Regions from separate parts of the Paenibacillus sp. S-38 genome, predicted to be linked through region 2. Evidence: riboswitches for the same ligand, from Rfam matches in the RefSeq annotation. Region 2 holds a riboswitch; the other holds the start of a gene.

Region 1 (5,120 bases), 560 kb from region 2:
TGGCTCAGGAGCTGGCCCCTCTTGGCATCTACACGACCGCAGTGGAACCGGGCTTCTTCCGGACGGAGTTCCTTGATGCGAGTTCCCTGATTCGAACCGGGAACGTGATCGACGATTATGCGGAGACGGTAGGCGAAATGCGGGGATTTGCAACCCAGGTGAACAAGAAGCAGCCTGGCGACCCCGAAAAATTGGCCCAAGCGATCCTGACGCTGGCGGGCTCCGAGCATCCGCCCGTTCACCTGCCGCTCGGCAAGGATACGCTGGCCTATTACAAGGAAAAGAAAGACAGGATGGACAATGAAATCGAACAATGGTACGACGTCATCACAGGCACGGATCATGATGATGTGAAGTAATCGAATCGCGGCAAGGCCAGGGCATCCCCCCTGGTCTTTTTTCATATAGGCGATTTTTGTTCGCAATAGGTAAGAAAGGGAAGAATCAGGAGGGTTGACTAGAATAATAAGTGTACATATAATAAGTATACATATTAATTTAGAAAGGGGCAGCGATACCGGGATGCAGTTCGATCATGAGGAACATTCGCTCGGATTTATCCTGAATACAACGGCTTCACTGATTAAGAGAGTCATGAGCACGCATATGAAGCCTCTCGATCTTACGCCGGAGCAGTTCGGGGCACTGATGCAGCTCAGTATGCGGGACGGGATCAGCCAGAAGAAACTGGCTGAAGTGATGTATAAAGACCAGCCGACGGTCGGCAAGATTATCGAGAAGCTTGAGAGCAAAGGCTGGGTGCGCCGGGAACCGGATCCGGCCGACCGCAGGGCTTTTGTGCTCCGTCTCACGGAGGAAGCAGACAGCAAGCGTGCAGACCTGCAGGCCTATTCCGACCAAATGTATGTTCAGGCATTGGATGGCGTAACGCAGGAAGAGTTCAAGGAATTGATTCGGATCATCAACAAGATTAACCGCAATTTGGTAAAGTAGTAGAGTTTGGCAGCCAGAGAGAGAAAAGGATGGATGGAATTGAAATCAACTGTAAAATCCCTGCTTCAATTGGTACCGACCCGGGTAGGCCTCGTGTTTGCGATCTTCGTGCCGATGATCTTCACAATCATCTGGATGACGGGGTACAGCGGAGCGACGGAGCGGATCGACCGGCTTCATATCGGTCTGGTGAATGAGGATGCGCAGAAGGGGACAGCCCTAGCGGATTATGTGTCTCAGCATGCACCGTTCCAGACGGAGATCGAATCGTCCCGCCGGGATGCGCTGGCGAAGCTGAATGAGGGGGAGACGGATATGGTGATCGTCATCCCTGCCGATGTATCGGCTGAGGCGAAGGAGCGCGGCCATGCGAAGCTGACGTATTATGTCAATGAGCGCAATTCCGAGATGGTGAAGTCAGTGATGGAGGGCATGGCGGGCAAACTCACGGCCCAGCTTAACACGGTCGTGGTCCCGGATGCGAAGCCGCTTCCGATCCAGGCGGAGATTGTGAAGATGAACGGCGTCTCGGACTTCTCCACCTCGATGCTGCCGATGATCCTTGGCTTCCTGCCTTATATTGCCGTGATGACGATGAACATCCAGTTCAATCTTGCCTCCCAGATCCTGAAGCGGCAGTATGGCCGGTGGCGGCTGTTCTTTGGGCGGCAGATCATCCTCGCTGCGGTCACCGTTATCGTGCCGCTCGTGCTGGCTGTGATCTGCAAGCTGTTCCTGACCGTAAAGGGAAGCTTCTGGCAGGTGTGGGGCTTTGAGATGCTCGTATTTGCCGCATGCATCGCCGTGACACAGCTCGCCTTCGTGCTCTTCGGCAATGCGGGGCCGCTCTTTAACATCTTCCTGATCCCGATCCAGCTCATGACGGCTGGGAACATTATCGCCGCTTCGATGCTCTCTCCGCTGTACCGTCATCTGGGGGCTTTCCTCCCGGTTCCCAATGGGGTCCAGGGGGCGATGAATCTGGTGTATGGCGGAGGTTCTTTAACGGAATATGCGGTTTCCCTTGTTCTAATCACCTTAACCGCCTGGGGGCTCAGCGTGCTTCGGATCGCGGGGATCAAGGAGGCGCCTGCGGTTGTCCCGGCACAGTCTGCGGCTTAAGCCGGGGTATTCCACTGGCAGACCCAAAGAGAGAGTTCTTCCAATAAAGGAGGGACTCTCTTTTTGACGTTCTTATATGTATAGAAAAAGGGCCCCGCCACGACGGTGGCGGAGCCCGCTGAATGAAGCTCTGTGGCTGTGATGCGCTTGTTCAGGCCCTTAGGCCGCCGCTGCGCCTTGGATCGGCTCATTCTGCTCCTGATTTCGGGTCATGAACCACAGCGTGGACCAGATCAGGACGAAGCCGACGAGCTGGCCGGCGGTGAGAGCCTGGTGGAACACCAGCCAGTTCACGAGGATACCGACCGCCGGGAAGGACAGCTCCGCGAGGGTCGCGTAGGATGCCTTCGTGCTGGACAGCCCCTTGTAGTACAGGAGCAAGCTGAGCAGCCCCGGGAAGAACGCCTGGAAGAGCAAGTTGATACCGATGACGGTCAGCGCGCCGGCACTGCCGGTCACCGCCCAGGCGTCTCCGCTGACCGCCAGCAGGGCGGACAGCAGGGGCAGCGCCAGCAGGAAGCGCAGGGACGTCACGACCGGGAAGTCCAGCCCCTTGCCGAGCAGGTATTTGCCCATCACCGTCGATCCGCCCCAGAGGGAGGCGGCGAGGATCGAGAAGAGGCAGGCGACCGTGCCGAGATCCGTCCAGCCGAGCTGCGGTGCGGCGAAGCCGAAGGTGAGCAGATAAGTACCGGCCAGTGCGAGGGCCAGGTACGTGAAGAACCGGGACGGCAGGGCTTCCTTCAGAAGCACGCGCGCCAGGATGATTGCAAACAGGGGCTGCAGCTTCTGCAGCAGCAGGATCGCATTGGCATTGCCGTGCGAGAAGGCGGCCGTGAAGAGCACCGTGGCGATCGCCGAGCCGCCCCAGGAGATGAAGAGCAGGGCGCCGATCACGCCCCAGCTCCATTTGCCGCCGAGCGACCGGCGGTGCTTGAGGAGCAGCGGGACGGCGACGAAAGCGAGCAGCACATGCTCGATGAAGACGATCTGGGCCGATGTGAAGCTCTCGAGGAGCAGGATGCGGAACAGGGGATCGAGCCCCCACAGGACGGCCCCGAGGGCCACATACCAGATGCCAAGCGAGCCGCGGGTCCGGCTCCAGGTCATGCTTTTGCTGCTGAGACTGCTGACTGCGTTTGCCAATTCAAAAACCTCCCAAGAATGATGTGGTGTTTGAATTGAACCTTCCTTTCGAAAGTAAATGCCCCCGCTGCAGATAACACAGTGGGGGCATCGACGAATAAACTTGTTCAAAATTCATTTTTTGAACAAGCCATTCTTCACCTTCTCCCATCCGGACTGTCACCGTCGGCCTTGGGTTCTCACCAAGTCAGTCCCGTCCCCGGCACGAAGCCGGAAGCGCGGGAGTCGCGGGCTGAGATACACGAACGTATCATCACCGCCGGTAGGGAATTGCACCCTGCCCCGAAGGTTCATATTCAATTACATGGAATACTAACACAGGTAAGCCGACCTGACAAGACGGTATTGGGCCTTTTTTCAGAAAATTTTCAGAAAAGGGCTTACAGCGCCGCCGCCAGGGTCCGGACGAACGCTTCCAGACCGGCCTGGTCCTCTTCGTCGAACCGGTTCTTCTCCGGGCTGTCGATATCGAGCACGCCGAGCAGCTCGCCGTCCTTCAGGATCGGCACGACGATCTCCGACTGCGAAGCCGCATCGCAGGCGATATGCCCCGGGAACTCGTGGACGTCGGCCACGCGCACGGTTTCCCGGCGGGAGGCGGAGGTGCCGCAGACGCCCTTGCCGAGCGGGATCCGCACGCAGGCCGGCAGGCCCTGGAACGGCCCGAGCACGAGCTCGTTGTTCTCTATGAGGTAAAAGCCCACCCAGTTGACGCGGCCGAGGAACTGGTTCAGGAGCGCCGAGACGTTGGCCAGGTTGGCAATGCGGGAGCTTTCGTCCGCGACCAGCGCGGCGAGCTGCGAGCACAAAGCCGCGTACTGTTCTTCCCGCGTGCCGGAGTAGGTCAGGGATTGAAACATGGGGATTCCTTCTTTCCTGGTAATGTCGAACCCCTCCATTGTAACGCATTTTGCCGGGCCTTTCATGAAGTTCTTGGCAAGATTTTGACAGAGCTGTTAAGAACGCGGGCTGCAGGCGGGCCGGAGGGCAAAAAGTGGTTGTTCACCCCTTACGCCTCATGTCATAATCGAAGCAGGGTGAAAGCCCTCTACATCTAAGAAATGAGTGATGAGGTTGACCATCAGGATCATTACGGACGGCGGAGCCGATTTTCCTCAGGGCATGCCTGAAAAGTGCGGGCTGCACATCGTTCCGCTGCACGTCACGTTCGGAAACGAACCATTCGATCTGCGCCTTGGCATGCAGGCCTTTTATTCCAACATAAAAACAAATTCCGTTCTTCCCAAAACAGCGAGTCCGAGTCCCCAAGATTTTGTAGAGGCCTTCAACCAATATCCTGGCGACGATATCCTGGTAATCGCGCTGTCTTCAGGGCTCAGCAGTACGTATCAGCATGCCGTCCTGGCCAAAGAAATGGTGCTCGAGGAAAACAGCGGGCGGCGCATTGAAGTGATCGATACGCGCACGGGTTCCATCGGGCAGGCGCTGGTCGCCTACCGCTGCTGGCAGGAAATCCAGGCGGGCAAGCCGTTTGACGACGTGGTGGCGGCAGCATACGCGATTGCCTTAGGCTCCGGAACGCTTTTTTATCTTGATACGCTCGAGAATCTCGTGAAGGGCGGGCGCCTCAACCAGGCGAAGGGGGCGATTGCTTCTGTGCTCAACATCAAGCTCTTCATGCAGGCGAGCTTGGAAGGAACCGTCGAAGTCGTAGAGAAGGTCCGCGGCAAAAAGAACGCGCTGGCGCGGCTGATCGACAAGTTCGATGAGCTTGGCGGCCCTGCGGACGGCAGGGTGCTCGGGATCGCCCACAGCACCACGGAGGAAGAGGTGCGCGGCATTCTGGACCGCATTCTCGCGAAGCACCCGTTCCGGGAGGTCTTCATCGCGGAGGTCGGGCCGGTCATCGGCACGTATGCAGGCGAGGGCGGGATCGT
Region 2 (5,120 bases):
CAAGTTCGGATTTGACCTCGGCAACGGGGCGGCTAAGCAGGCGGTGGAGAACGCTGCCGCGCTCCCGCATGTCGAACTGCTCGGCATTCATTCCCATATTGGCTCTCAGATTTTTGAGGTAGGCGGCTTCGAGCTGGCTGTAGACAAGATGACGAACTTCGCAGTACGCATGCGTGAGGAGCTTGGCGTCCTCTTCCCGGTGATCAACCTCGGGGGAGGCTTCGGCATCCGCTATGTTGGAGGAGATACGCCTCTGCCTGTCGCGGAGTATGTGCGCGCCATTACGGATGCGGTGAAGACGACGTTCAGCCGGCACGGCTACCCGCTGCCGGAGATTTGGACCGAGCCGGGCCGCAGCATTGTCGGCGAAGCCGGAACTACGCTTTATACGGTCGGCACCTATAAGGATATTCCGGGCGTGCGCAAGTATGTCGCCGTGGACGGAGGCATGACCGACAATCCGCGGCCGGCGCTCTACGGCGCCAAATACGAAGCGCTGCTGGCCAACCGGGCGAACGCGGCAGTGGAAGAGACGGTCTCCATCGCGGGCAAGTGCTGCGAGAGCGGCGATATGCTGATCTGGGACGTAGAGCTGCCGGCGGTGAAGTCGGGCGACGTGCTTGCTGTAGGCAGCACGGGTGCATACAACTATGCCATGGCCAGCAACTACAACCGGATTCGCCGTCCCGCGGTCGTCTTCGTCAAAGGAGGCCAGGCGGAAGTCGTTGTGAAGCGAGAAACATACGAGAATCTGGTGGGCAATGACGTGATTCCGGAGCGGATGCAGCGTTCTGTCGCCAAGAGTCTTTAAGTGCGGATGGGCTTGGCCGAATCCTCCGTTAGCCCGGGGACGGCCGGCCTATTTGTGCAGGAGCCCGTTTCATAGTAGAATAGAGTAGATCGGCCGCCGGACTGGCGGCCACCCATTATGGACAAGAAGCTAAGGAGCGTACATATCATGGCAAAACAAGCGATTATCAAGATGACGGACGGCAATGAAATCGTACTGGACCTGTTCGAGAACGATGCGCCTAACACGGTGGCGAACTTCGAGAAGCTGGCAAACTCCGGTTTCTACAACGGCATTCCGTTCCACCGCGTCATTCCGGGCTTCGTAGCGCAAGGCGGCTGCCCGCACGGTACCGGGACAGGCGGCCCGGGATACACGATCAACTGCGAGATCAACCCGAACAAGCATGAGCGTGGAACGCTGGCTATGGCTCACGCCGGCCGTAACACGGGCGGAAGCCAGTTCTACATCTGCTATGCGCCGCAGCCGCATCTTGACGGCCAGCACACGGTGTTCGGCAAAGTCGTCAAAGGCATGGAGCATGTGGATGCGTTCAAAGGACGCGAGAAAATGGAGACGGTGCAGGTAGTGGAAGTGTAATCTTTCCGTTCCTGTATCAATTGAATAGCTTGAACCTTCGGGGCAGGGTGAAATTCCCTACCGGCGGTGATGGGCGGCTCAGCAGTAGAGCCGCACTCAGTCCGTGACCCGAGCTTCTTCCTTGCTGAACCGCAGGAGGAAGCCGGTGGACTCGGTGCAATTCCGAGACCGACAGTATAGTCTGGATGGGAGAAGGGGAAGCGAGACGGATCGAACGACCGGTCCGGGAAGAGCTGCGAGCACAACGGGGATGCCTCCGCTGGCTGCGCCGCCGCAGACATGCGATGTTGGGCATTGTCTGTTTCGGTGCAGGCGGTCTTAGGGCGGTTTGCGTTCAGCCGTACTTTTCCCTCCGGGATGAGCTTAATCCAAGCTTTCGCATGCGACTTCCGGCATTTAAGCCGGCGCGCATGTGTACTTTCGTACAGCCGTTATCGCGATACCGCAATTCCCAAGGCCCCTCTTTGCTTCGGCAAAAGGGGTCTACGTGCGTTTACCGGGAAGACTACCGGAGAAAGTGCGGAGCAGTGTGCGGTTGAAGGGGTAGGCTGCTTTGCACAAACGACAGGGAGGAGTGGAGTAACATGAGTATCATGAACGATGAAACGTATATGCGAATTGCACTGCAGCTGGCCGCGGCGGCGGCGGGCCAAACGGGCATCAACCCGGTGGTGGGTTGCGTGCTGGTCAAGGACGGCCGTGTGGTAGGTATGGGCGCCCATCTGAAGCGGGGCGATGCACACGCTGAGGTTCATGCGCTGAATATGGCTGGCGCCGAGGCGGCCGGAAGTACAGCCTATGTGACCCTGGAGCCCTGCAGCCATCACGGCCGCACAGGCCCCTGCAGTGACCGGCTGATCCGCGAGGGAGTGAAGCGGGTGGTCGTCGCCGCGGTGGACCCGAATCCCCTGGTGGCCGGCACAGGCATAGCGCGTCTGCGCTCCCAGGGGATCGAGGTCACCGAAGGCGTGCTCGCGGCAGAGTCCGAAGCCCTGAACGAGGCGTTCAACAAGTACATCGTCACCCGCCGGCCGTTCGTCACGATCAAGACGGCGAGCACGCTGGACGGCAAGGTGGCGGCGGCGGGCGGCGACAGCAAATGGATCACCGGGGAGTCCGCGCGCGGCTACGTGCATACGCTGCGGCACCGCCACCAGGCGATCCTCACGGGCGTCGGCACGGTGATCGCCGATGACCCGCAGCTGACGACCCGGCTTCCGGTCCCCGGGCTCTCCCCGATCCGTGTGATCGCCGACTCGGGGCTTCGCATCCCGCTGGAGGCGAAGCTGCTGCATGACGGGGCGGCGCCCGTGATCGTGCTTACGACTGCGGAAGCGCCGGAAGGCCGCCGGCGGGAACTCGAAGCGCTCGGCGTGCAGGTCATCGACTGCGGCCCGGGGCCGGCCGTCGATCTTGAGGCCGCCTTGGCGCATCTTGGGGAACTCGAGATCGGCTCGGTCCTGGTGGAAGCGGGCGGCCGCCTGGCCGGTGCGTTCCTGGAGCGGCAGCTGGCCAACAAGCTCGTGCTCTTTTTCGCGCCGAAGATTATCGGCGGCGGGGCGGCGGCCCCCGGTACGTTCGACTTCGCCGGGTTTCCCGCTATGCGCCAGGCGATCCGTTTGGAACGGATGACCGTGGAGACCTACGGGGAGGATGTCTGCTTCACAGGTTATCCTAGCTATGAGGCTGCCGGCCGCTAGGGTGCGGCGGCGAAAGGAAGGAATAAGGAATGTTCACAGGCATTATCGAAGAAATCGGAACACTGCGGCGGATCGCCAGGCAGGGGGAGGCCATGGTGCTGACCATTGCCGCATCACGCGTGCTTGAGGACGTGAAGCTCGGCGACAGCATTGCGGTCAACGGAGTTTGCTTGACCGTCGTAGCTTACGGCAAAGATTCTTTCACGGTTGACGTGATGCCCGAAACCTTCCGCCGGACGAATCTTGAGAGGCTTTCGGCGGGCTCCACCTTAAACCTGGAGCGGGCTATGGCGGCGAACGGCCGGTTCGGTGGGCATATCGTACAAGGGCATGTCGACTCCACGGGAACGATCACGGGCCGGAGCGCGGAGGCGAACGCCGTCGTGTTCCGGGTCTCTCCTAAGGACCCGGGACTGCTCAAGTACGTACTGCCGCACGGCTCCATTACGATCGACGGCATTTCTCTTACGGTAGTGGAGGCGGACGGTGCCGAGTTCTCGGTGTCCATTATTCCGCACACCCTTGCCGAGACCGTGCTGCAGTTCAAGCAGCCGGGGGATGAAGTGAATCTCGAAGCGGACGTGCTCGGCAAGTACATTGAGCGGCTTCTTGGATTCCGTGGAGGGGAAGGCGCCGGCGCCTCCCGGTCCGGAGGCCGTCTGACGGCGCAGTTTTTGAGCGATAACGGATTCCTCTAAGAAGCGTTTCGGACAGGCTTGGGCGGGGGAGAAGGAGAACACCGTACTGGAGGAGGGCAAATCTTATGACAAAAGAAAAACAAGACGGAACATCCTCGGACTTCCAGTTTCACTCGATTGATGAGGCGCTGGCCGATTTGATTCAGGGCCGGGTCATCATCGTCGTGGACGACGAGGACCGGGAGAACGAGGGGGACTTTGTGGCGCTGGCCGAGAAGTCGACGCCCGAAATCATTAATTTTATGATCAAGGAAGGGCGCGGCCTGGTGTGCGTGCCGATTACTGAGGAGCGGGCGCAGGAGCTCGATCTACCGCCGATGGTCGCCCGCAACACGGACTATCATGGGACGGCATTCACCGTATCGGTCGATGCGGTAGAGACAACCACCGGCATCTCGGCGGCAGAACGCTCCCGAACGGTACAAGCGCTGATCGACCCGGCAACGAAGCCTCACGCCTTCCGGCGTCCGGGCCACATGTTCCCGCTTGTGGCGCGCAAGGGCGGCGTTCTTCGCCGCGCCGGCCACACGGAAGCGGCCGTGGATCTGGCCCGTCTGTGCGGTTCGTATCCGGCAGGGGTCATCTGCGAGGTGATTAAAGAAGACGGCGAGATGGCCCGCGTTCCCCAGCTGATCGAAATTGCGAGGAAGCACGACCTGAAGCTGATCACGATTCAGGATCTGATTGCCTACCGCAACCAGAAGGAAAAACTGGTCCAGCGCGAGGTGGAAGTGCGGATGCCAACGGACTTCGGCGTGTTCAAAGCCGTAGCCTATACCAACGATGTGGACGGCAAGGAGCATGTCGCCCTGGTGAAGGGCAGTATCGACAACAGCCGGCCGACGCTCGTTCGTGTGCACTCGGAGTGCCTCACCGGCGACGTGTTCCATTCGCACCGGTGCGACTGCGGACCCCAGCTGGCCGCCGCGCTGAAGCAGATCGACGAAGCGGGCGAAGGCGTGCTGCTCTATATGCGCCAGGAGGGCCGCGGGATCGGGCTGATCAATAAGCTCAAAGCCTACAAACTGCAGGAAACGGGGCTCGATACGGTCGATGCGAATCTGCAGCTCGGCTTTGCGGCGGACCTGCGCGATTACGGCATCGGCGCACAGATACTCCGGGATCTTGGTGTGGGCCAGATCCGGCTCATGACGAACAACCCCCGCAAGATTCGGGGATTGGAAGGCTACGGCCTTCAGGTAATCGAGAGAGTACCTCTGCAAATGCAGGAGAATGAGGACAATACGGGCTACTTGCAAACCAAGCGCAGCAAGCTCGGTCATCTGCTTGAATTTAACATCTAAAAATTTGTTCCTACAGGGAAGGGAAGTT

Evidence for each region. Region 2 has a riboswitch for FMN ahead of ribD (bifunctional diaminohydroxyphosphoribosylaminopyrimidine deaminase/5-amino-6-(5-phosphoribosylamino)uracil reductase RibD). Riboswitches for the same ligand answer to the same signal wherever they lie in the genome.
Region 1: linked by a shared signal. The riboswitch ahead of ACP26L_RS17110 (DMT family transporter) and the one ahead of ribD (bifunctional diaminohydroxyphosphoribosylaminopyrimidine deaminase/5-amino-6-(5-phosphoribosylamino)uracil reductase RibD) in region 2 are both predicted to bind FMN.

What each region holds. Positions count from the first base shown of each region.
Region 1 covers NZ_CP187970.1:3,707,690-3,712,809, forward strand. Annotated here, with positions in the region: gene ACP26L_RS17095 (oxidoreductase) at 1-359, shown strand, start outside; gene ACP26L_RS17100 (MarR family winged helix-turn-helix transcriptional regulator) at 523-954, shown strand; gene ACP26L_RS17105 (YhgE/Pip domain-containing protein) at 988-2,076, shown strand; gene ACP26L_RS17110 (DMT family transporter) at 2,236-3,222, opposite strand; FMN riboswitch at 3,358-3,516, opposite strand; gene ACP26L_RS17115 (GAF domain-containing protein) at 3,603-4,082, opposite strand; gene ACP26L_RS17120 (DegV family protein) at 4,291-5,120, shown strand, end outside.
Region 2 covers NZ_CP187970.1:3,142,850-3,147,969, forward strand. Annotated here, with positions in the region: gene lysA (diaminopimelate decarboxylase) at 1-811, shown strand, start outside; gene ACP26L_RS14460 (peptidylprolyl isomerase) at 959-1,390, shown strand; FMN riboswitch at 1,420-1,591, shown strand; gene ribD (bifunctional diaminohydroxyphosphoribosylaminopyrimidine deaminase/5-amino-6-(5-phosphoribosylamino)uracil reductase RibD) at 1,975-3,090, shown strand; gene ribE (riboflavin synthase) at 3,120-3,788, shown strand; gene ACP26L_RS14475 (bifunctional 3,4-dihydroxy-2-butanone-4-phosphate synthase/GTP cyclohydrolase II) at 3,854-5,092, shown strand.